Regions from separate parts of the Propionicimonas paludicola genome, predicted to be linked through region 1. Evidence: predicted binding sites of a transcription regulator. Region 1 holds the regulator's gene; the other holds the start of a gene.

The links. The regulator LexA, encoded in region 1, represses DNA repair genes until DNA is damaged. The targets are predictions, from matches to a motif close to TCGAACANNTGTTCGA.
Region 2: a site for LexA is predicted at 2,553-2,568, ahead of ATK74_RS02790 (HNH endonuclease signature motif containing protein). Genes of this name have one in related genera too.

The regions. Positions count from the first base shown of each region.
Region 1 is NZ_PDJC01000001.1:1,189,466-1,201,389, forward strand. Features, by position in the region: gene recA (recombinase RecA) at 1-617, shown strand, start outside; gene ATK74_RS05470 (regulatory protein RecX) at 622-1,188, shown strand; gene rny (ribonuclease Y) at 1,353-2,804, shown strand; gene miaB (tRNA (N6-isopentenyl adenosine(37)-C2)-methylthiotransferase MiaB) at 2,816-4,231, shown strand; gene ATK74_RS05485 (antitoxin) at 4,313-4,483, opposite strand; gene miaA (tRNA (adenosine(37)-N6)-dimethylallyltransferase MiaA) at 4,584-5,537, shown strand; gene dapF (diaminopimelate epimerase) at 5,534-6,355, shown strand; gene hflX (GTPase HflX) at 6,390-7,799, shown strand; gene ATK74_RS05505 (ATP-dependent DNA helicase) at 7,792-9,741, shown strand; gene lexA (transcriptional repressor LexA) at 9,794-10,552, opposite strand; gene ATK74_RS05515 (hypothetical protein) at 10,762-11,046, shown strand; gene nrdR (transcriptional regulator NrdR) at 11,261-11,719, shown strand; gene ATK74_RS05525 (vitamin B12-dependent ribonucleotide reductase) at 11,764-11,924, shown strand, end outside.
Region 2 is NZ_PDJC01000001.1:607,890-619,813, reverse strand. Features, by position in the region: gene pepN (aminopeptidase N) at 1-2,367, shown strand, start outside; gene ATK74_RS02790 (HNH endonuclease signature motif containing protein) at 2,600-3,961, shown strand; gene pyrR (bifunctional pyr operon transcriptional regulator/uracil phosphoribosyltransferase PyrR) at 4,629-5,204, shown strand; gene ATK74_RS02780 (aspartate carbamoyltransferase catalytic subunit) at 5,204-6,142, shown strand; gene ATK74_RS02775 (dihydroorotase) at 6,139-7,407, shown strand; gene ATK74_RS02770 (acyl-CoA thioesterase) at 7,404-8,267, opposite strand; gene ATK74_RS02765 (AMP-dependent synthetase/ligase) at 8,264-10,111, opposite strand; gene ATK74_RS02760 (MarR family winged helix-turn-helix transcriptional regulator) at 10,293-10,751, shown strand; gene ATK74_RS02755 (FAD-binding and (Fe-S)-binding domain-containing protein) at 10,756-11,924, shown strand, end outside.

The sequences.
Region 1 (11,924 bases):
CGGTGGCCGCGCTGACCCCGCGTGCTGAGATCGAGGGCGAGATGGGCGACAGCCACGTCGGCCTGCAGGCCCGGCTGATGAGCCAGGCGCTGCGCAAGATGACCGGTGCGCTCTCCGGAGCGAACACCACGGCCATCTTCATCAACCAGCTACGCGAGAAGATCGGCGTGATGTTCGGCTCGCCGGAGACCACCACCGGTGGCCGCGCGCTGAAGTTCTACTCCTCGGTGCGGCTGGACGTGCGCCGGATCGAGACCCTGAAGGACGGCGCCGAGATGGTCGGCAACCGGACCCGGGTCAAGGTCGTCAAGAACAAGGTGGCGCCCCCGTTCAAGCAGGCCGAGTTCGACATCATCTACGGCCAGGGGATCAGCCGCGAAGGCAGCCTGATCGACCTGGGTGTCGACACCGGGATCATTCGCAAGGCCGGAGCCTGGTTCACCTACGAGGCCGATCAGCTCGGCCAGGGCAAGGAGAACGCGCGCACCTACCTGAAGAACAACCCGGCGGTGGCCGACGAGATCGAGAAGCGGATCCTGGCCCACCTGGGTGTGGGGGCTGCGCCAGCCGGAGTCCCCGAGGGCATCGACCCGGTGACCGGCGAGGTGGAGTTCTGATCCGATGAGTGCCAGAACGCCGGCCGGACGGGTGCTCAGCGAACAGCCTGAGGACAGCCCTACGGCCGTCGATCAGGCCGCTGATCCACTGGCGGTGGCCCGTGAGATTGCCCTGCGGCAACTCACGGTGCGAGCCCGCAGCCGGCAGGAGTTGGCCAAGGCACTGGCCCGCAAGGGCGTCCCGGAGGCGACCGCCGAGCAGGTGCTGGACCGGCTGACTGAGGTCGGTCTGATCGACGACGCGGCCTTCGCCAGGGACTGGTTGGCCGCCGGTGGCCGACGCCAGCGCAGCCGGCGCGCATTGATGGCCGAGCTGGGTGAGAAGGGTGTGGATCGGGAGATCATCCAGGACGCAGTGGCCGAGCTCGACTCCGATCAGGACTACGCGGTGGCCCGGGCCTATGCCGAGCGTAAGGCGGTCAGCTTGGCCCGGCTCGAGCCCCAGGTTCGCTATCGCCGCTTGACTGGTGCGCTGGCCCGCCGCGGCTTCCCGAGTTCGGTGGTGGCCCAAGTGGCGCGCGAGGTTCTGGCCGACCTGGACGTGCTGGACGGCGGCGAGCTAGAGGTTTAGCCTGCCTGTGGACGCGCGAGCGCCACTCTTGGCTGCTGACATCGATCCGGGGACTGATACCCCAAGATTTGACCTACCCAGAAGGCCTGATGCCTTCCTGCGGTGAGGTTCTGCGTGCAAGGTGCGGGCGATTCGCCGTTCCCTGATTCGGGAAGGGAGAGGCCGTGGACATCCCACTTCTGCTCACTGTGGTCACCGTGCTGGCGGTCTCGGTGGTGCTGCTGGTGGTCGGACTCGCCCTGGTGATGCGACAGGCCGGGGTCGGCCGTGGCGCATCGACCGCGGCAGAGTCGCTGCGTCAGTCGGTGGAGCGCCGAGAGGCGGCCCTCGAACTGCGTGAGCATGACCTGACTGCGGCTCAGGCCGAACTGAGCGAGGCGAAGGCCGCATTGGCGCAGGCCGAGTCGGCCCTACACGCCCGTGCCGACCAGGTCGAACACCTGCTGGCCGCTCGTGAGCAGGCACTGGTCGACGTGGCCGGGCTGACCCAAGCTGAGGCCCGCGCCGAGGTGTTGGCTGCAGCCGAGCGTGAGGCCCGACTCCAGGCCGCCCAGCAGGCGCGGGAGATCGAGGCGGAAGCCAAGCAGGGCGCGGAGACCAAGGCACGTGCCCTGATCACCACGGCCGTGCAGCGGCTGGCCGCCGAGCAGACCTCGGAGTCGGTGGTGACTGCCGTGGCCCTGCCCAGTGAGGAGATGAAGGGCCGCCTGATCGGCCGTGAAGGCCGCAACATCCGATCGTTCGAACAGATCACCGGGGTGAACCTGCTGATCGACGACAATCCGGAGAGCGTCCTGCTGTCCTGCTTCGACCCGGTCCGCCGGGAGACCGCTCGGCTCACCCTGGTCGAGCTGATCGAGGACGGCCGGATTCACCCGGCCCGGATCGAGGAGGCCCACGAGCGCAGTCGCGAGCGGCTCAGCCAGGCGAGCCTGCGGGCCGCCGAGGACGCCGTCCTCGAGATGGGGATCACCGACCTGTCGCCCGAACTGCTGCCAGTGCTCGGCTCGCTGCAGTTCCGCACCTCCTACGGCCAGAACGTGCTGCGGCACCTGATCGAGTGTGGCCACATCGCCGGCCTGCTGGCCGCCGAGCTCGGCCTGGACGAGGCAACCTGCCGCCGGGCCGCGTTCCTGCACGACATCGGCAAGGGGCTGAGCCATCAGGAGCCGGGCTCCCATGCGCTGGCCGGGGCGGCGCTGGCCCGTCGGGCCGGGGAGCACCCCGACATCGTCCACGCCATCGAGGCGCACCACAACGAGGTCGAGCCACGCACCGTCGAGGCGATCCTCACCCAGGCCGCCGACGCCATCAGCGGCAGCCGCCCGGGCGCCCGCCGGGAGAGCGTCGAGCTCTACGTGAAGCGGCTGGCCAAGCTGGAGGAGCTGGCCGGCGCGCATCGCGGCGTCCAGAAGGTCTTCGCCATGCAGGCCGGCCGGGAGATCCGGGTGATGGTCGCCCCCGAGCAGGTCAGCGACGCCGAAGCCGCGGCCATCGCCAAGGACATCGCCAAGCAGGTCGAGCTGCAACTCACCTACCCGGGCAACATCCGGGTGACCGTGGTGCGGGAGTCGCGGGCCACGGCGCTGGCCCGACGTCCGGTCAACGCCGGGTAAAGTCTGCGCCCATGCGTACCTACGAGGTGGTCACCTATGGCTGCCAAATGAACGTCCACGACTCCGAGCGGATCCAGGGCGTCCTGGAGGAAGCCGGCTATGTGGCCGCAGAGCCGGGCAGCCAGGCCGACGTGGTGGTGTTCAACACCTGCGCGGTCCGGGAGAACGCCGACAACCGGCTCTACGGCAACCTCGGTCACCTGGCGCCGGTGAAGGGTGCCCATCCGGGGATGCAGATCGCCGTCGGCGGCTGTATGGCCCAGAAGGACCGGCAGATCGTGGTCGACAAGGCGCCGTGGGTGGACGTCGTCTTCGGCACCCACAACCTCGGCTCGCTGCCGGTGCTGCTGGAGCGGGCCCGGGTGCAGCAGGAGGCCCAGGTGGAGATCCTGGAGTCGCTGGAGCGGTTCCCGTCCACCCTGCCGACCCGCCGTGACTCCGCCTACGCAGCCTGGGTGTCGATCAGTGTGGGCTGCAACAACACCTGCACCTTCTGCATCGTCCCGGCGCTGCGCGGCAAGGAGACCGACCGGCGTCCCGGCGACATCCTGGCCGAGATCCAGACGCTGGTCGCCGAGGGGGTCCAGGAGATCACCCTGCTCGGCCAGAACGTGAACAGCTACGGCGTCGAGTTCGGCGACCGGGGCGCGTTCGCCAAGCTGCTACGCGCCTGTGGCGAGGTGGACGGCCTGGAGCGGGTCCGGTTCACCTCCCCGCATCCGGCCGCCTTCACCGACGACGTGATCGCGGCAATGGCCGAGACCCCGAATGTGATGCCATCGCTGCACATGCCGCTGCAGTCCGGCTCGGACCGGGTGCTGAAGGCCATGCGCCGCTCCTACCGCAGCGAGAAGTTCCTGGGCATCCTGGATCGAGTGCGCGCGGCCATGCCCGCCGCGGCCATCACCACCGACATCATCGTCGGCTTCCCGGGCGAGACAGAGGAGGACTTCCAGGCGACCCTGGACGTGGTCCGCGCCTCCCGCTTCGCCGCGGCGTTCACCTTCCAGTACTCGATCCGCCCCGGCACGCCTGCGGCGACCATGCCCGATCAGGTGCCGCGCGAGGTGGTCCAGGAGCGCTACGAGCGGCTGGTCGAGCTGGTCGGCGAGATCAGCTGGGCGGAGAACCGTGCGCTGGTCGGCCAGACGGTCGAGGTCATGTTCGCCGAGGGTGAGGGACGCAAGGACGAAGCCACGGCCCGGATGTCGGGCCGGGCCAAGGACAACCGGCTGGTCCACGTCCGAGTGCCGGAGGAGCCGGAGCTGCGTCCGCGTCCGGGCGACTTCGCCGAGGTGGAGATCACCTACGCTGCGCCGCACCACCTGAACGCGGACGCCGGGTTGCTCAGCCTGCGCCGGGCCGCCTCGGGTGCTGCACCGGCTGCGTCGCGCGGCCGGCAGCTGAGCATTCAGCCCAAGAACTAAGCCGGGGAGCCGGCCACTGGGCCGACCCCCCGGGATCGTCGTACTGCGGGCATGCCGCCCGCTCAGATCAGGTGGACGCGACTACTTGTCGCCACCCAGTTGGTCAGCGATGAACTGCTGGGCCTGATCCACCTGGGCCGTGAACTTCCCGTCGGTCTTCTCATCAATGAAGTCACCCAACTGCTCGACGCCTTCCTTGATCTCGTCCGCATGGTCAGCAACGGCTCCCTTGATCTGTTCGACGAAGTCCATGCGACCTCCTTTCTGTTCACGGCACCGGGACGATCCCGAGCAGCACCATTGTGCGCGCGGATGGGCTCGCGCGTCCGGCAAGTGCGAAAGAATAGGCAGAATGTCTGCTGTGAGCATTCCGGTGGTGGTGATCAACGGGCCCACCGCCAGCGGCAAGACCGGCCTGGCGGTCACGGTGGCCCAGGCGCTGCGGGCGCAGGGCCGTCCGGCCGAGGTGGTGAACACCGACTCGATGCTGGTCTACCGCGGCATGGATATCGGAACCGCCAAGCCGAGCCTGGCCGAGCGGGCCGGAGTGCCGCACCATCTGATCGACATTCTCGAGATCACCGAAGAGGCCAGTGTCGCCCGGCTGCAGGAGCTGGCCCGGGCGGCGATCGCCGACTGCCGCGGACGTGGCGTGGTGCCGATCCTGGTCGGCGGGTCGGCCCTGTACGTCCATGCCATCGTGGACGAGTTCAGCTTCCCGGCCACCGATCCGGTGGTCCGGTCCCGACTGGAGGCCGAGCTGGAGCAGTTGGGCAACGCCGAACTTCATGCGCGGCTGGCGGCCCGGGCACCCGAGGTGGCCGCCGGGATCCTGCCCGGCAACGGGCGCCGGATCGTCCGCGCCCTGGAGGTGCTGGAGCTGACCGGCAGCTTCAGCTCGCAGCTGCCGCAGTGGCGCTACGCGCTCGAGCCGGTCCTGCAGTACGCCCTGGACGTGCCTCGCGACGAGCTGGACGCCCGGATCGGCGAGCGGGTGGAGGCCATGTGGGCGGCGGGCCTGGTGGCCGAGGTCGCTGAACTGGAGCGTCGCGGGCTGCGCGAAGGCCGGACCGCATGCCGGGCCATCGGCTACCGGCAGGTGCTGGCCTTCCTGGCCGGTGAGTGTGGTGAGGCCGAGGCCAAGCAGGCGATCGTCCAGGTCACCCGCCGGTTCGCCCGCAAGCAGCTGGGCTGGCTGCGCCGCGACCCGCGGATCGTCTGGCTGAGCCCGGGACGGGCGGCGGGCGAGGCGATTGTGTCCGAGGTCCAAGGTAGGCTTCAGAACGGTCGACAGGAGAATCAGTGAGCAGCATCAGCTTCGCGAAGGGTCATGGCACCCGGAACGACTTCGTGCTGCTCCTGGATCCCTCCGGCGAGCTCGAGTTGAGCGCCGCACACGTCCGCTTCCTCTGCGACCGCAGGGCCGGAGTGGGCGCGGACGGCATCCTGCGCGCGGTGCGGGCCGAGGCGGTCCCCGAGTGGGACGGGCCCGGTGACCAGTGGTTCATGGACTACCGCAACGCCGACGGGTCGATCGCCGAGATGTGCGGCAACGGCCTGCGGGTCTTCCTGCGCTACCTGGCTGAGCAGGGGCTGGTCGACAGCGCCGAGCGCGTTCCGGTGGCCACCCGGGCCGGGGCTCGGACCGGATGGTTCCTGCCCGACGGCCGGGTCGCGGTGACCATGGGCCGGGTGCAGCTCGGTGAGCAGGTCGAGGTTCGGCTCGGCGAGCATTCCTGGCCGGCTCGTGCGGTCTCGGTGGGCAACCCGCATGCGGTGAGTGCCCTGAGGTCTGACGAGAGCCTGTCCGAGCTCGACCTGCAGAGCGCTCCGATCGCTGCGCCGGCCGAGGTGTTCCCGGCCGGTGCCAACTTCGAGTTCGTGGTGTCGTCCGGCCCCGGTGAGATTTCGATGCGCGTTCACGAGCGGGGCGTCGGCGAGACGGCATCCTGCGGTACCGGGGTAGTTGCGGCCGCGGCCGCAGCCGGCGGCTCCGAGCATTGCCGGGTCCGGGTGCGTGGCGGCGAGCTGGAGGTCGACCTCAGCGGGGACGAGGCGGTGCTGATCGGGCCGGCCGTGATCGTGGCTCACGGCGTCGTCGACTGGCCGGACGAGCTGGGCTGAGCTGCGCAGCTTCGCGCAGCAGACTATGGAGAAGATGATCGAAAACGACGAGTGGGACGACGACCTGCCCAGTCCGGACGGCGAGCAGCTGGATCTGGCAGCTCGACACTCGCTGCGGCGGGTGGCTGGCATGTCCACTCAGCTGGCCGACATCAGCGAGGTCGAGTACCGCGAACTCCAGCTGGAGCGCGTCGTCCTGGTCAGCGTATGGACCGGCGGCAGCCAGGCTGACGCCGACAATGCCATGGCCGAACTGAAGCTACTGGCCGAGACGGCCGGTTCCGAGGTGCTCGAAGGGCTGGTCCAGCGGCGGGGGACCCCCGACCCGGCGACCTTCATCGGCCGAGGCAAGGTGGACGAGCTGCGTGAGGTGGTGATCGCCACCGGCGCCGACACGGTGATCTGTGACGGCGAGCTCGAGCCGGCCCAGTTGCGCAACCTGGAGGATCGGGTCGGGGTCAAGGTGATCGACCGCACTGCGCTGATCCTGGACATCTTCGCCTCCCACGCCAAGAGCGCCGAAGGTAAGGCACAGGTCGAACTGGCTCAGCTGCAGTATCTGCGCCAGCGGCTGCGCGGCTGGGGCGGCAACCTGTCCCGTCAGGTCGGCGGACGTGCTGCTGCCGGAGCCGGCATCGGCGGTCGTGGCCCTGGTGAGACCAAGATCGAGACCGACCGGCGGCGGATCAAGACGCGGATCGCCATCCTGAAGCGGCGGCTGCGTGACCTGGACGAGGTGCGGGCCACCAAGCGAGCCCAGCGCACCCGCAACCAGGTGCCCAGCGTGGCCATCGTCGGCTACACCAATGCCGGCAAGAGCTCCCTGCTGAACCGGCTCACCAATGCCGGAGTGCTGGTCGAGGACGCCCTGTTCGCCACCCTGGATCCGACAACGCGGCGCTGGCAGACCTCGGACGGCCGGGTATTCACCCTCACCGATACGGTCGGCTTCATCCGGCACCTTCCGCACGACCTGGTGGAGGCCTTCCGCTCGACCCTGGAGGAGTCGGTGTCCGCCGATCTGCTGCTGCACGTGGTCGACGGCTCCGATCCGGATCCGTTCGGCCAGGTGGCGGCGGTGCGGACGGTACTGGGCGAGATCGGTGCGTCCGGGGTGGCCGAACAGCTGGTGATCAACAAGATCGATGCCGCCACTGACGATGTGCTGCTGGCTCTGCGCGGCCGGTTCCCGGACGCTCTGCTGGTCTCGGCGCGCACCGGTGAAGGCGTGTCGGAGTTGCTGGCTCGGATCGAAGAGCGGTTGCCTCGCCCGTCGGTCGAGGTAAGGGCGCTGGTGCCCTATGCCCGCGGCGATCTGATCGACCGGATCCACAATGCCGGGGAGTTCCTATCGGCCGAGCACACGGCGAGCGGCACCCTGGTGGTGGCGCGGGTGAATGCCGATCTGGCCGGTGAGCTGGCTCGGTTCGCCACCGATGACTGACCCTGACCTGACCGGGCAGATTCTGGCGGCGGCCGTCGAGGAACTCGGCGGCCAGCAGCGTCCCGGCCAGGTGGAGATGGCTGCCGAGGTGAGCACCACCTTCGCCACCGGCGAGCACCTACTCGTCCAGGCGGGCACCGGAACCGGTAAGTCGCTGGGCTACCTGGCACCGGCCGTGGCCGAGCTGGCCGGCAATCCGCAGGCGCGGATCGTGATCGCCACGGCCACGCTGGCCCTGCAGAGCCAGCTGGCCAACAAGGACATTCCCACCGCGGTCGCCGCAGCCCAGCAGCTCACCGGCACCACGGTCAGTCATGCCGTGCTCAAGGGGCGCAGCAACTACGTGTGCCTGCAGCGAGTCCGGGACGGCTCGGGGCTCGAGCAGGATGCCCTGGTGGCCGACCCCAGCGAGGCGTCCGGCCTGGGCGCAGAGGTGGTGGCGCTGCGGCGCTGGGCAGAGGAAGAGGCCGAGGCCGACGGACTGGCCGATCGCGACGACGCCCCGGACCACACTCCGGCAGCCTGGAGCCAGGTGTCGGTGCCGGTCCGGGAGTGCCTGGGCGCACAGAAGTGTCCCTTCGGCGAGGTCTGCTTCGTCGAGGAGTCCCGGCGCCGAGCCCGGGCCAGCCAGCTGGTGGTGACCAACCATGCGCTGCTGGCCATCGACGCCATGCACGGCGGCACAGCATTGCCCGAGTACGACGCCCTGGTCATCGACGAGGCCCACGAACTCGTGGCCCGGGTCACCGGAGCGGCATCGGTGGAGCTCGGTCCGGTGCAGGTGGAGCGGGTCGCCAAACGCTGCCTGCCCTGGTTGGCCGACCAGACCGGGTTGGAGTTTCTGGACGCGGCCGACACCCTGCAGGAGGGCCTGGACGAGGCCGAGGTCGGCCGGATCCCCGGCGGTGAGCCGGCGGTGCTGGCCGCCGTCCGCAGCGTCCGGGACGCCGCCCGGCAGGCGGTCACCGGGCTGGCCGGCGGTGCTGCCGAGGAGGTCGAGCGCAACCAGGCCCAGGCTGCCGCCCAGGAGATCTTCGACATCGCCGAACGGATGGCCAAGCTGTCGGAGTTCGATGTGATCTGGGTCTCGGAGTCGGAGCGGTTCGGGCGGCAGCTGAACTGCGCGCCGCTGTCGGTGGCCGGCCTGCTGCGCGACCGGGTGTTCGCCGACCATGCCGTGGTGCTGACGTCGGCCACCCTGAAGCTGGGCGGCGAGTTCCGAGCCATCGCGGCCTCGGTGGGCCTGGACGCCACCGGCGCCGACTATCGCGGGGTGGATGTCGGCTCGCCGTTCGACTACCGCAGCCAAGGCATCCTCTACGTCGCCACCCGGCTGGCCCCGCCGACCCGGGAGGGGATCGCCCCCGACGCCTTGGCCGAGATCGCCGAGCTGCTGTGGGCCGCCGAAGGCAGGACTTTGGGCCTGTTCGCGTCCCAGCGGGCCGCGGAGGCTGCCGCCCGCTACTGCCGGGCCGAGGTCCCGGACCGGCTGATCCTGTGCCAGGGCGATGCGCATCTGCCGAAACTGACCGCCCAGTTCGTGGCCGATCCGGAGGCGTCGCTGTTCGGCACGCTCTCGCTGTGGCAGGGCTTGGACGTGCCCGGCGACACCTGCCGGCTGGTCGTGATCGACAAGATCCCGTTCCCACGGCCCGACGACCCGCTGATGCAGGCCCGGCAGCAGGCGGTCACCCAGGCCGGCGGCAACGGCTTCATGGCCGTGGCGGCCAGCCATGCGGGTCTGCTGCTCGCCCAGGGCGCCGGACGGCTGATCCGCACGCTCGACGACCGCGGGGTGGTGGCCGTCCTCGACCCGCGGCTGGTCACGGCTCGCTACGGCAGCTTCCTGCGGGCCTCGCTACCGGACTTCTGGATGACCACCGATCCCGAGGTGGCCGTGGCCGCCTTGCGCCGGCTGGGTGCAGCTGCGAACGACGCCTGAACGCACAACGGGTGCGGACGACACCCGTCCGCACCCGTCATCGCGCTATCGGCTAGACCCGCCGCAGGACAGCAACCACCTTGCCCAGAATGGACGCCTCATTGCCGTCGATCGGTGAGTAGGCCGGGTTGTGGGGCAGCAGCCACACCTGACCGGGAGTGCGCTTGAAAGTCTTCACCGTGGCCTCGTCACCGAGCAGCGCGGCAACGATGTCGCCATTGGTGGCATCGGGCTGCTGGCGGACCACCACGTAGTCGCCGTCGCAGATGGCAGCCTCGATCATCGAATCGCCCTTGACCTCGAGCAGGAACAGGTTTCCTTCGCCGACCAGCTGCTTGGGCAGGGTGAAGACGTCCTCGACGGCCTGCTCGGCCAGGATCGGACCGCCGGCCGCGATCCGGCCCAGGATCGGCGCGGTCACCGATGGGGCAGTGGGGGCCGGCTCGTCCGGTTCGATGACCCGCAACTGCTCGCCGGGGCTGATCGAGGACGGCAGCCGCACCTCAAGGGCGCGCGGACGATGCGGGTCACGGAACAGGAAGCCCTTGGCCTGCAGCACCTTCAACTGGTGGGCGGCCGAGGACGAACTGGCCAGCCCGACCCGGTCGGCGATCTCGCGAATGCTCGGCGGGTAGCCACGCTCGGCAAGCTCGTCCCGGATCACTTCCAGGATCCTCCGCTGTCGGGGGGTGAGCCCTTCGGCATCCACCGGGCCGTCGGGCAACTGGGACACCTTGGTGCCCAGCTGGGCGGCGATGTCCTCTTTGCGTGGCCGACCTCGCTTGCGGTCGGAGGTTGGGGTAGCTGCCATGCCTCGAAACTATCGGCTGCGCGGTCGCGAATCAAACATATGTTCGAGCGTGTCTGGGGCTGATCCGGCCGGTCCGAAAAGTGTCAGAGCCGGGCAGCAGGATCAGTATCAGCCCGACACGCTACGAACAAATGTTCGATAAGGCTTGCATCTGACGGCGCGGGGCACTAGAACAGTATCGAACACACGTTCGAGGAAAGGGGCAGGCGATGAGCGCTCTAGCGATCACCGAGGCAGTGGACACCACGTGGGCCGAGGTTCCGAGTGTATGTCCGGCCGCGGAGCTCCGCCTGGTCCCGGCGGCGCCGTCCGTCCCGTCCGCGGGGGCGTCCGGCTGGCAGTTGACCGAGCGCGGCATCGCCGTGGCGGTGATCGGCTCGCTGATGGTGTTCCTGACCGGCTTGGTCGTGCTGGTCGGCGCCTTCCTTGCCGTCCCGGATCGGCCGCTCGACGGCACTTCCGCTGCCGCCGCCTCGATCTCGGTGCAGCAGTGATCTGCTCCTGATTGGCAACAGGGGGTCGGTGGGCACATCTGCCCCGTGGTGGCCCGCGACACGCCCTCAGGGCTGTCTTGCTTGTGGTCGAGACTCTGCGTAACCTCTACATGTAGTAGTTACAGCAATGTGGTTTGTCCACAAATTGTGGTTCTTACTCCACAGTTCGTCCACATCCCCATCCACCGCCGCCACGACTGAGAAGGAGCGCCGGATGCACTGCCCGTTCTGCCGGCACACCGACACCCGAGTCCTCGATTCCCGCGTAGCCGAGGACGGCACCAGCATTCGCCGTCGTCGGCAGTGCCCGCTCTGCGAGCGCCGGTTCACGACGCTTGAGCAGATGCAGCTGGTCGTGGTCAAGCGCTCGGGAGTGGTCGAGCCCTTCTCCCGCGAGAAGGTGATCACCGGAGTCGCGAAGGCCTGCAAGGGCCGTCCGGTTTCGGAGAGCGATCTGGCTCGCCTCGGCCAACGGGTCGAAGAGACGCTGCGCGCGTCCGGGCAAGCCGAGATTCCGGCCGACGAGGTCGGCCTGACCATCTTGGGCCCGCTGAGCGAGCTGGATCCGGTGGCGTACCTGCGGTTCGCCAGCGTGTACAAGCACTACGACACGGTCGAAGACTTCGAGACCGAGATCGACAACCTGCGCCGGGCGGCGCTGGTCACCAACTGAAGCGTCGAAGACACACCTCCCACCCTACGAAAGGCAGTTCACCCATGACCGAGACCGCGAAAGCCGCCACTAAGGGCGGTCGGAAGTCGCCCGGGCTGAAGATCAGCCCGGTGTTCACCACCCCCGGGGTGCACCCTTATGACGAGGTCACCTGGGAGTCGCGCGATGTCGTGCAGACCAACTGGAAGACCGGTGAGACCGTCTT
Region 2 (11,924 bases), 580 kb from region 1:
GACGGGGTTCTGCTGCCGGCCGAGGCCTTCAACGACCACCGGGTGGCCTTCGAGGCTGCCGCCGGCGAGCACGAGCTGGTGGTCACCGCGCTGTGCCGCTACAGCCGCACCGGCGAGGGCCTGCACCGCTTCGTCGACCCGGTCGACGACCTGGTCTACTGCTACACCCAGCTGGAGACCGCGGACGCCCGCCGGCTGTTCGCCTGCTTCGAGCAGCCCGATCTCAAGGCCACCTTCGCCCTGGACGTCCGCGCCGACGCGAGCTGGACGGTGCTGTCGAACTCCCCCGAGGTCGCCCCGGTCGACCTCGGCGACGGGACCGCACACTGGACCTTCGCTCCGACTCCGCCGATCTCCACCTACATCACCGCGCTGATCGCCGGGCACTTCCACGTCGTCCGCGACGCCCACCAGGGCAAGGCCGCCGAGATCCCGCTGTCGCTGGCCTGCCGGCGCTCGCTGGTGGACTACCTCGACACCGACCGGCTGCTGGCCACCACCAAGGCCGGCTTCGAGGTTTTCGAAGAGCACTTCGGGATGCCGTACCCGTTCGCCGACTACGCGCAGGTGTTCGTCCCCGAGTTCAACGCCGGGGCCATGGAGAACGCCGGCTGCGTGACCATCCGCGACGAGTACCTTTACCGCTCGCGGGTCACCCAGGCGTCCTACGAGACCCGGGACAACACGATCCTGCATGAGCTGGCCCACATGTGGTTCGGCGACCTGGTCACCATGACCTGGTGGGACGACCTGTGGCTGAACGAGTCGTTCGCCGAGTTCGCCTCGCACTTCTGCCAGGCCGAGATCCGGAACAAGACCGGCGTCGGCGACGACCCCTGGTCGACCTTCACCAACGCCCGCAAGAACTGGGCCTACCGGCAGGATCAGTTGCCGTCCACCCATCCGGTGGCCGCCGACATGGTCGACCTGGAGGCCGTCGAGCTGAACTTCGACGGCATCACCTACGCCAAGGGCGCCTCGGTGCTGCGGCAGTTGGTGGCTTTCGTCGGCCAAGACGCGTTCCTGGCCGGAGTGCGGGCCTACTTCGCGAAGCATGCCTGGGGCAACACCCAGCTGTGCGACCTGCTGAACGCGCTCACCGAGGCTTCCGGGCGCGATCTGTCCTTCTTCGCCGCCGAATGGCTGCAGGTGGCCGGGGTGAACACCCTGCGCGCCGAGTTCGAGGTGGACGCCGAGGGCCGGTTCACCCGCTTCGCGCTGCGCCAGACCGCGCCGGACCAGTGGCCGACCCTGCGTCACCACCGGCTGGCGATCGGGCTGTACGACCTGGTGGACGGACGGCTGGTCCGACGGGACCGGGTCGAGGTGGACATCGCCGGCGAGCTGACCGAGCTTCCCGAGCTGATCGGACGTGCGCGCGGCACCCTGGTGCTGCCCAACGACGACGACCTGACCTACGCCAAGCTGCGCCTGGATCCGGAGTCGCTGGCCGCACTGGTGGCCTCGATGGGCACCATCGACTCCGCGCTGACCCGCGCCCTGTGCTGGGCCGCGGCCTGGGACATGTGCCGGGATGCCGAGCTGCCGTCCCACGACTTCGTAGCCCTGGTGCTGGCCGGGGTCGGCGTCGAGACCGACCTGACCGCGGTGGGTTCGGTACTCGCCCAGGCCCGCACGGCGATCGACTACTTCACGCCCGAGGCCGACCGGGGTGAGCTCAACGAGTTCTTCGTGGACGGGCTGAGCAGGCTGCTCGCAGAGGCCGAGCCGGAGTCGGACCACCAGCTGGCGCTGGCCCGCGCACTGGCCACGTCCGCGGAGTCGTCGGCGACGGCGGCGGTGCTGAACACCTGGCTGGACGGGTCGGCGGTGCCGTCCGGGCTGGCCGTGGACACCGACCTGCGCTGGCACCTGATCACCAACCTGGCCCGGCTGGGAGCGATCGGGGCCACGGAGATCGAGGCCGAGTTGGCCCTCGACCCGACCGCCCAAGGCGCCGAACGCGCTGCCGGGGCCCGAGCCGCACTGCCGAGTGCCGAAGCCAAGATCCAGGCCTGGCGGCTCGCCACGGCCGACGATGACGTACCGAACGAGACCCACTACCAGATCACTTCGAACTTCTGGCAGTTCGGGGCAGACGCGGTCCTGAAGCCCTACCTGGGCGCCTATCGCGAGGTGGCCGAGGCGATCTCGGCCGGCCGGGACGGCTGGGCGGACCGCAGTTCGGCGTTGCGGCAGCACGTGCTGGGACTGCTCTTCCCCCGGACCCTGATGGATCGGACGGCGCTGGCCGAGCTCGACGCCTGGCTGGAGTCGGTCTCGCTGACCGATGCCGTGGCCCGGCAGGTGCTCGAGCGTCGCGACGACGCCGAGCGGGCGCTGCGCTGCCAGGAGGCGTTCAGCTGAACGCTCCCGGCGCCGGCGACGGTGCTGAGGCCTGCGGAGGGCTCCTGAGGGCTTGAGTGAGCGGCTTGTCGGGGCTCGCGAGGGTCTGATCGGGCATCTCGTGAGAGCCGCTTGAGGGCGCGCGCGGGTGGGGCGAGTTCACGTTTCGTGGAATCTGTGGATGGCATCTCCGGTTATCCACAGATTCGAATCTGTGTTCGATTTTGTCCTTGCTGTGCGGGACACTAGATGCGTGGACGAACACAGCATGGTGACCGCCGGCGAGGCGCTGGCCAGGATCGAGCAGTCGCTCGATCTGGTCGATCCTCGCCGCGATGACCTCGCGCCGGAGACCCGGCTGGCCTGGCTTCGGCTGGCCCGTCGGGTACAGGGCCGGGTGCAGGCGCTGACCGTCCAACTCACTGCGGAGGCCGAGCAGAACCAGGCGTCCGTGCGCGCCACCGGGACGCCGCTGGCGTCCTGGCTCGGCATCGGCGAGAACCTGTCCCGCCGCGAGGCGGCGTCCGCCGTCATGCAGGCGCGGACGATCGCCGACCACCCTCGGCTCGGCCAGGCGGCCACCGACGGACAGGTCAGCCCCGGGCAGGCGCAGGCCATCGGACGGGTGCTGGCCGAGGTCGCACCCCGGCTCGCTCCGGAGCGTCGCGCCGAGGCCGAGGACCTGCTGGTCGGGTTGGCCGAGCACCTCGATTCGGCGGAGCTGAGTCGGTGCGCCGACCGCGTGCTCGCCGAACTGACCCCGTCGGCCGAGCAGAGCCAAGAGCAGCGCCTGCAGCAGCTGGCCGAGGCTGCCCATCGCCGACGCAGCCTGCGCTTCTTCCGAGAGCCCGGAGTGATCCGGTTCGAAGGAGTGCTGCCCCAGCTCGAAGGGGAAGCCTTCGTGGCGCTGGTCAGCGCGCACGGAGAGGCCCTGAGGCGTACGGCCATCGAGGCTCGGGATGCGTTCAGCGAACTCAGTCCCGAGCAGCGCCGGGCCGACGCGCTGATCTCGCTGCTGCGCGCTGCCCGACAGACCCGGCCCGAGCCGGGAGTCGGCCAGGCCCGAGTGGTCGTGCGGCTGGATTACGCCACGTTGCAGGCGGCTGCGGCCGGCGCCGGGCTGATCCGCGAAGGCGAAGCCCTCAGCGCCGGCGAGCTGCGCCGGATCTGCTGCGAGGCCGATCTGCTGCCAACTGTGCTCGGCACGGCCTCCGAGGTGCTCGATGTGGGCCGGGCCAGTCGCCTGGTGACTCCCGGTATCCGGGTGGCTCTCGGCCAGCGCGATGGGGGCTGCACCTTCCCGGGCTGCGACGTCCCGGAACAGACCTGTGAGGCGCATCACCTGACCCCGTGGTGGGCCGGAGGCCGAACCTCGCTGTCGAACCTGGCACTGCTCTGCCATCACCACCATGCCCTGGTCGAGCCGGCCACCTTCGGCACCCGCGACCAATGGGAGATCCGGATCGCTCAGGACGGGCTACCGGAGTTCATCCCGCCGGCCCGGCTGGATCGATCGCGAAGACCGGTGCGCCACCGGCGGCTCGGCGGCAGCGGACGGCTGGCGGATGGTCGAGCGCCGGCGGGAGCCCGCGGGGACCCGGCACTGTGCGCCTGACTGGATAGCGACACCAGCGATGGCAGCGATAGCAGGACAACTGCCGGCACCAGCGATAGCAGGACAACTGCCGGCACCGTCGGGCAGCCACCACGTCGCAGGCGGGCAGGCGCCGGCTACCGGTTGTGGCTGCAACTAGATGCTGGGCTCTATCTGCCGGCTGAGAGCTCCTAGGCCACCGGCTGCCCACTGACACCTGCTGGTGGCTGTCTGCCCGCCCGCTGATACCTGCGGGTGGCCGATGGACGCTGGTGGACGCTGGGCGGGGCCTGCCTGCTGATGCCGCTGGTGGTTGGTGGCTGAGAGCTCCTGGGCGCTGGGGCTGGCTGTCCGCTGGCGACTGCCTTCTCTTGATACTCGCTCGCTCCGCCTGCCCAGCGGTGGTCGAGGCCTGCTGGCTTCTACGGCCGCCGACCTCCACTACCGGGAACCGACGTCGGCTTGGCCGCCAGGGCAGTACGGTTCCGCCACGCTGACCTGGCCACCACGCGCGGGTTCGCCCGTGTGTGCCACCGCCACACGTCGGGCGGCGGCACTGGCACAAGCAGAGTCGCGGCACCGACACAGACCGGGCAGCGACAGCGGTCGGTCGCTGGGTCCGATAGATTGGCCGCTCGAAGCCTGGTGGCCTCGAGATGGCGCCCGGCTCACGACCGAGGAGCGCTGCGTGGCTGATCCAGCAACCGACACCCCGACTCCCCAGTTTTCCCGAGTGGTGGCCGACGAGTCGGAAGTTGCTCGGGCATTGACCCGAATGGCTCACGAACTCCTCGAAGCCAACCACGGCGCGGAGAATCTGGTGCTGCTCGGCATTCCGACCCGAGGGGTCCCACTGGCCAAGAGACTGGCCGCACTGATCGAGAGCGTCGAGGGGCGTCCGGTCCGGCAGGGCGAACTCGACATCACCATGTACCGCGACGACCTGCGGGCCAACCCGACCCGCAACCCCGGGCGCACGGCGATCCCCGGCTCGATCGACGACTCGGTGGTGGTGCTGGTGGACGACGTCCTCTACTCCGGACGCACCATCGGGGCCGCCTTCGACGCCCTGCGCGATTTGGGCCGACCGCGGGCCGTCCGGCTGGCCGTCCTGGTCGACCGGGGGCACCGGGAGCTGCCGATCGCCGCCGACACCGTGGGCCGCACCATCCAGGCCGCCGATGACGAGCGCGTGGCCGTACAACTGGCCGAGCTCGACGGCACCGACGCCATCACGATCACCCGAACCGGGAAGGAGTCCTGATGCGCCACCTCCTCGGCTGCGCCGACCTCTCGGCAACCGATGCGAATGCCATCCTCGACCTCGCCGAAGAGATGCAGCAGGTGCAGTCCCGTCCGGTGAAGAAGCTGCCTGCATTGCGCGGCCGCACCATCGTGAACATCTTCTTCGAGGATTCCACCCGCACCCGGACCAGCTTCGAGATCGCCGGCAAGTGGCTGTCCGCCGACACCATCAACGTCTCGGCCAAGGGCTCCAGCGTCAGCAAGGGCGAGTCGCTGCGCGACACCATGCTCACCTTGGACGCCATGGGCGTGGACTGCTTCGTGATCCGACACCCCTCCTCCGGCGCTGCCGCCCAGGTGGCCAGCTGGGTCCGAGCCCAGGTGGTCAACGCCGGCGACGGCCAGCATGAGCACCCCACCCAAGCCCTGCTCGACGCCTACACGATGCGCAAGCACTTCCGCAGCCTCGGTCGCGAGGGCTTCGCCGGGAAGAAGATCGCCATCGTCGGCGACCTGCTGCACTCCCGGGTGGTGCGCAGCAACGTCCTGCTGCAGAACCTGCTCGGCGGCGAGGTGGTCCTGGTCGCGCCGCCCACCCTGCTGCCCACCGGGGTCGAGAACTGGGGCTGCCAGGTGACCAGCGACTTCGACGCCGTGCTGCCCGAGGCCGACATCGTGATGATGCTGCGGGTCCAGCGCGAGCGGATGGCCGGTGGCTACTTCCCCACCGAACGCGAGTACACCGCCGGCTACGGCCTCACCGAGGAACGGCTGCGGGCGCTCAAGCCGGGAGCCGGCATCTGCCATCCCGGGCCGATGAACCGCGGCGTCGAGATCTCCAGCGCCGCCGCCGACGCGGCCAACTCGCTGGTCCTGGATCAGGTCGCCTCCGGCGTCGCGGTCCGGATGAGTGTGCTGTACCACCTACTGGGTTCTGACGAAGGAGCGATGCGGTGAGCCTGCTGATCAACGGCGCCCGACTGGCCGATGGGACGATCACCGATCTCTACCTGAAGGACGGTGTTCTCGCCGACCCGGCCAGTGCCCCGGCCGGCGTGGAGCGGTTCGACGCCGCCGGGCTGCTGGCCATCCCGGGTCTAGTCGACCTGCACACCCACCTGCGCCAGCCCGGACGCGAGGACGCCGAGACCGTCGACTCCGGCACCGATGCCGCCGCCCGCGGTGGCTTCACCTGCGTGCACGCCATGGCCAACACCAGTCCAGTCACCGACACCGCAGAGGCCGCCGAGTACGTCCACGCCCTCGGCGAGCGCGAGGGCCACTGCCAGGTGCAGGTGGTCGGCGCGGTCACCAAGGGGCTGGCCGGTGAGGAACTCGCCGAGCTCGGCATGATGGCCGACTCCAAGGCGAAGGTGCGGGTCTTCTCCGACGACGGCAAGTGCGTCTCCGACTCGCTGCTGATGCGCCGAGCGCTCACCTACGTCAAGGCCTTCGACGGCATGGTGGCCCAGCACTCCCAGGATCCCCGGCTGGCCGGCTCGACCGCCTGCTGCCACGAGTCCGAATGGTCCGGACGACTCGGCCTGCCCGGCTGGCCGTCCCAGGCCGAGAGCGTGATCGTGGCCCGCGATGTCGAACTCGCCGCGCTCACCGACTCCCGGGTGCATGTGTGCCACGTGTCAACCGCCGAGAGCGTCGAGATCATCCGTTGGGCCAAGAAGCGCGGGGTGAAGGTGACCGCAGAGGCCACTCCGCACCACCTGCTGCTGGACACCCCGCTGGTCGCGTCCTACGACACCACCTTCAAGGTGAACCCGCCGCTGCGCACCTCCGAACACGTGGAGGCGATCCGGGAGGCGCTGGCCGACGGCACCATCGACGTGGTCGGCACCGACCATGCCCCGCACGCCCGTCAGGACAAGGACCACCCCTTCGACATCGCCCTGCCCGGCATGCTCGGCCTCGAGCAGGCGCTGGCCGTGGTGATCGAGGTGATGATCAACACCGGACGGATGGACTGGCCGACGCTGGTGCAGCGGATGTCGTCCACTCCGGCCGCGCTCGGCCAGGTGCCCGGCCAGGGCCGTCCGCTGGCGATCGGTGAGCCGGCCAACCTGGTCCTGGTCGACCCGACCGCCCGGGCCGCTGTTGATGCCGCGGCGTCCAAGTCACGGTCCCGGAACAACCCGTACCACGGACGGGACTTGCCCGACCCGGTGGTGGCCACCTACTGGCGGGGCCGGCAGACCTACTCCCGCTAGGCGCGAACCGCGCGAACCGCCGGCCAGGCCGCTGCCGAGTCGTGCATCACCTTCGGCAGTGGAACCGGACGTCCACTCACGTCGCCGCTGACCAGGACGGTATGCGCCCTTGCCAGCACGCGATCATCGAGCGGGTCCTGCACTTCGGCGACCAGCGTGGCCGACGTGCGGCCGAGCTTCGCGACCGCGGTGCGCACCCGATAGGGCTCGGGGCGCTGGACGATCTGGCCGAGATAGTCGACGTCCTGCCGGGCCACCATCCAGGTGAGCTGCTCGGCGGCGGCCTGGGTCATCCGATCCGGTCCCGGCTCGGGGGTCAGTCGCACCCTGGCCTCGGCGAAGTAGTCGAAGACTCGGACGTTGTTCACGTGGCGGTAGGCGTCCTGATCGGACCACCGCACGGTGAAGGTGTGTTCGGAGGCGTCCGGACCCACCCGCCAGCCGTCGATCGCCCGGAACGGCTCGAGGGCCACGGACTGGGCGGCGAACCACTCCCGCTCGGCACCGGTCATCCGTCGAATCCGGGCCGCCCGATAGTCGTACAGGCACAGAGTGCTGCGAGCCCGGGATACCAGTCGCTCGTCCTGGAACACCTGATAGCCCAGGACGAAGCGAGCCGCACCGACCACTCCGACGTCCAGGCTGACCCGCAGCGGCGTCGTGGAGAAGAAGACCGGACCGAGGTACTCGACCTGATGGGAGACCACCATGGTGGCGTCGCCGAGCAGATGCGCGTTGGCGCCGGACTGCAGCCAATCGACCCGGGCTTCCTGCAGGTAGTCCGCGATCAGGGCGTTGTTGACGTGGCCTTGGGCATCAACGTCCACCCAGCGCAGCGGAACCGAACTGTCGAAGCTCACCTCGCGTCAGGATCGAGGTACTCAGGCTCGTCGGAGTCGTAGAGCGACTCGACCACGTCGGCGTAGCGGTCGGTGATCACCTTGCGCCGCACCTTCATGTTCGGCGTCATGCCGCCGTCGTCCATGCTGAACTCCGATGGCAGGACCGCGAACCGCTTGACCGTCTCCCAGCGCTCCAGCTTGGCGTTGGCCGAGTTGATGAAGCGCTCCAGGGTGCGCCGCAACTCCGGATGCTGGGTGAGCGTCTCGTAGGAGATGTCGGACAATCCCTTGCGGGCGGCCCACTTGGCCAGGTTGTCCCGATCCATGGTGAGCAGCGCCGAGATGTACTTGCGGCCATCGCCCACGGCGACCACCTGGGACACATAGGGAATGGTGGCCGCAATCACGCCCTCGACCTTGGCCGGGGCGACGTACTTGCCGCCGGAGGTCTTCATCAGGTCCTTCTTGCGATCGGTGATCTTCAAGAAGCCGTCGGCGTCGAACTCACCGATGTCACCGGTGTGGAACCAGCCGTCCACCAGGACCTCGGCGGTACGCTCGGGATCGTTGTGATAGCCGCGCATCACCGCCGGTCCCTTGATCAGGATCTCGCCGTCCTCGGCGATCTTGACCTCAGTGCCGGGCAGGGCCGGGCCGACCGTCCCGAACCGCGGCGGCAGCGGCAGGTTCACGCAGCTGACCGCGCCGGTCTCAGTAAGGCCGTAGCCCTCGGCCACGACCAGGCCGGCCGAGTAGAACCAGGACTGCACCTGCGAGTTCAGCTTGGCCGAGCCCGAGATGAAGAAGCTGATGTTGCCGCCCATCCGCTCCTTGAGCTTGCTGAACACCAAGTGATCCGCCACGGAGTAGGCGAAACGCTGCACCGGCGGCAGTTCCCGGCCGGCCAGCCGGTCCTCCCGGGACGAACGTCCGACCGAGAACGCCCAGCGGGCGATTCGGCCCTTGATCCCGCTGCGCGGCGAGGACAGCATCACCGCAGCGCGGACCTTCTCGAAGATGCGCGGAGCCCCGCACATGAAGGTCGGATGCACCGCACCCAGGCCGGGCACGATCTGGTCGATCCGGCCGTCCACGGCCGTGCTGAAGCCGATCGCCAGCTGAATGGTGAGCAGGTCCTTGCCGAACACGTGGGACAACGGCAGCCACAGGTACTGCAGGTCGCTGTCGGAGATGATCTCCATCTGGTCCAGGACGAATGCCTGGTAGACCCAGCAGCGGTTGGTCAGTTCGACGCCCTTCGGACGTCCGGTGGTGCCCGAGGTGTAGATCAGGGTGGCCAAGGTGTCCAGGCCGCTGCCGCCGATCGACCGGTTCACCAGCTCAGGGTCGGCGACCAGCGCCGTCCGGCCGCGCTCGGCGAGCTGCTCCAGGTCGAGCACTCGATCGCCGTCGCCGTGACCGTCGATGAGGATCACATTGCGTACCCCTGCGGACGCCTCCGGGTTCGCATCGAGCTTGGCCAGCTGCTCGGCGTTCTCGGCGACCAGAATCACCGAGCCTGAGTGGGTCACGATGTAGGTGAAGTCGTCGCCCTGGGTGTTCGGGTAGATGGTCGTCGTGGCGCCACCAGCGGTGTTGATCGCGTAGTCGATCAGGATCCACTCGATCCTGGTGTTCGCCACGATCGAGACCCGCTCCTCCGGACGCAGCCCGAGGGCGAGCAGGCCGGCGGCGAACTCGTCCACCCGCTTGCTGGTCTCCGCCCAGTCGATAGACAGCCAGTCACCGTTCGGACCTGGGTAGCGGAACGCCTCCTTGGCAGGCGTCTTGGCTGCTCGCCACCGGAGCATCGCTCCTACTGATTGCGGCGCCTCCCGCAAGGTTGCAGCGACGTCGATCATGAAAATCCCCTCATCCGCCCTTGGACTCGTCATGGCAGTCTAGAGCGGGTGGCGCTCCGGACAAGGCAAGCTACCGGCCCGGTTCACTGATTGGTGGGATTCACGGTGGGTCGCCGCAGCGGACCGGTTGCCGACTGCGCTAGGTTTGTTGAAACCGGTACAAGTTTGAGAGAATGTGCTTATGGCAACCGAGATCGTCCCGCGCTGGCTCAGCGAGGACCAGCAGCGGATTTGGCGGCTCTACCTGAACGGCGTGGCCAAGATCACCGAAGTACTCGACGCGGAGCTGCGTCAGTTCGGCCTGGATCTGGGCGAGTACGAGATTCTGGTGCACCTGTCGGAGTCCCCCGACCACCAGTTGCGGATGTCCGATCTGGCGTCCCGGGTCCGGCAGTCCCGTTCCCGGCTGACCCACACGGTGGCGCGGATGGAGACAAAAGGCCTGATCAGTCGGCTGTCCTGCCCGTCCGATCGGCGCGGCGTGATCGCGAACATGACCCAGGCCGGCTACGCGCTGTTGGTCGAGGCTGCTCCTTACCATGTCGAGTCGGTCCGTCGGATTCTGGTCGACCCGGTCTCGAAGGCCGACTTCACTGCGCTCGGTCGCGCCATGCAGGCCGTACTCAGCGTGACAGACTGAGGACGTGCCGGCCGGAGCGAACACTGCCCTGGACCGGCTGGCTGCCCAAGGGTTCGACCTCGATCGGACCACGCTGACCCGAGCCCTCTATGGGGGCGACGCCTCCCTGTATCGAGTGATCCCGGCCGCTGTGGCCCGTCCGACGTCGGTGGACGAACTCGCCCGGCTCACCCGGGCCGCCCTCGATGCCCGAATCGCGATCACCAGCCGAGGATCGGGCACCTCGATCGCTGGCAACGCGATCGGAACCGGCCTGGTGATCGACTGCTCGAAGCTCACCCGGATCACCCATCTGGATCCCAGCGGACGAGCCGCCATCGTCGAGCCCGGCGTGGTCGGCGGACGCCTCAACGCCGCGGCCGGACGGCACGGACTGCGACTCGGGCCGGATCCGTCCACCATCGACCGCTGCACGATCGGCGGGATGATCGGCAACAACGCCTGTGGAGCCCGCGCGCTGGGCTACGGACGCACCAGTGACAACCTGCTCGGCCTGGAAGTGATCACCGGCACCGGCGATCGGCTCAGCCTGGGGGCCGGACAGCCGCACTCACCGATCCTGGACGCCCTGCAGCAGCTGGTAGCGGCCAACCTCGGCCTGATCCGCACCGAGTTCGGGAGGTTCTCCCGGCAGGTCTCCGGATACGCACTGGAGCACCTGCTACCGGAGAACGGCTTCAACGTGGCCCGCTTCCTGGCCGGCTCGGAGGGCACTCTGGCCGTGGTGCTGGGTGCCCGGCTCCGGCTGGTGCCCGTGCCGAGGCTGACCACCCTGGTCCCGATCGGCTACCCGGACATGGCTGCAGCGGCCGACGACGCCGCACTGGTGACCGGCTTCGGCCCGACCGCGATCGAAGGGCTCGACCGGCGGCTGCTGCAGGCTGCCGGGGACCGGCTCGGCCCCGGGTTGCCACTGCCGCCGGGCGACGGCTGGCTGCTGGTCGAGCTGGCCGGGGACGACCCCGCCGAGCTCCAGGAGCGAGCCCAGTCGCTGAGCCGGGCGGTGCACGGGCTTGCCGGGAGCCCGATCACCGATCCCCGGCAGGCCGATGGGCTCTGGCGGCTCCGCGCGGACGCCGCCGGGCTGGCCGCGATCAGCGGGGCGCGTCCGTCCCATGCCGGCTGGGAGGACGCGGCAGTTCCGGTGGCCGCGTTGGGGGGTTACCTGCGTGC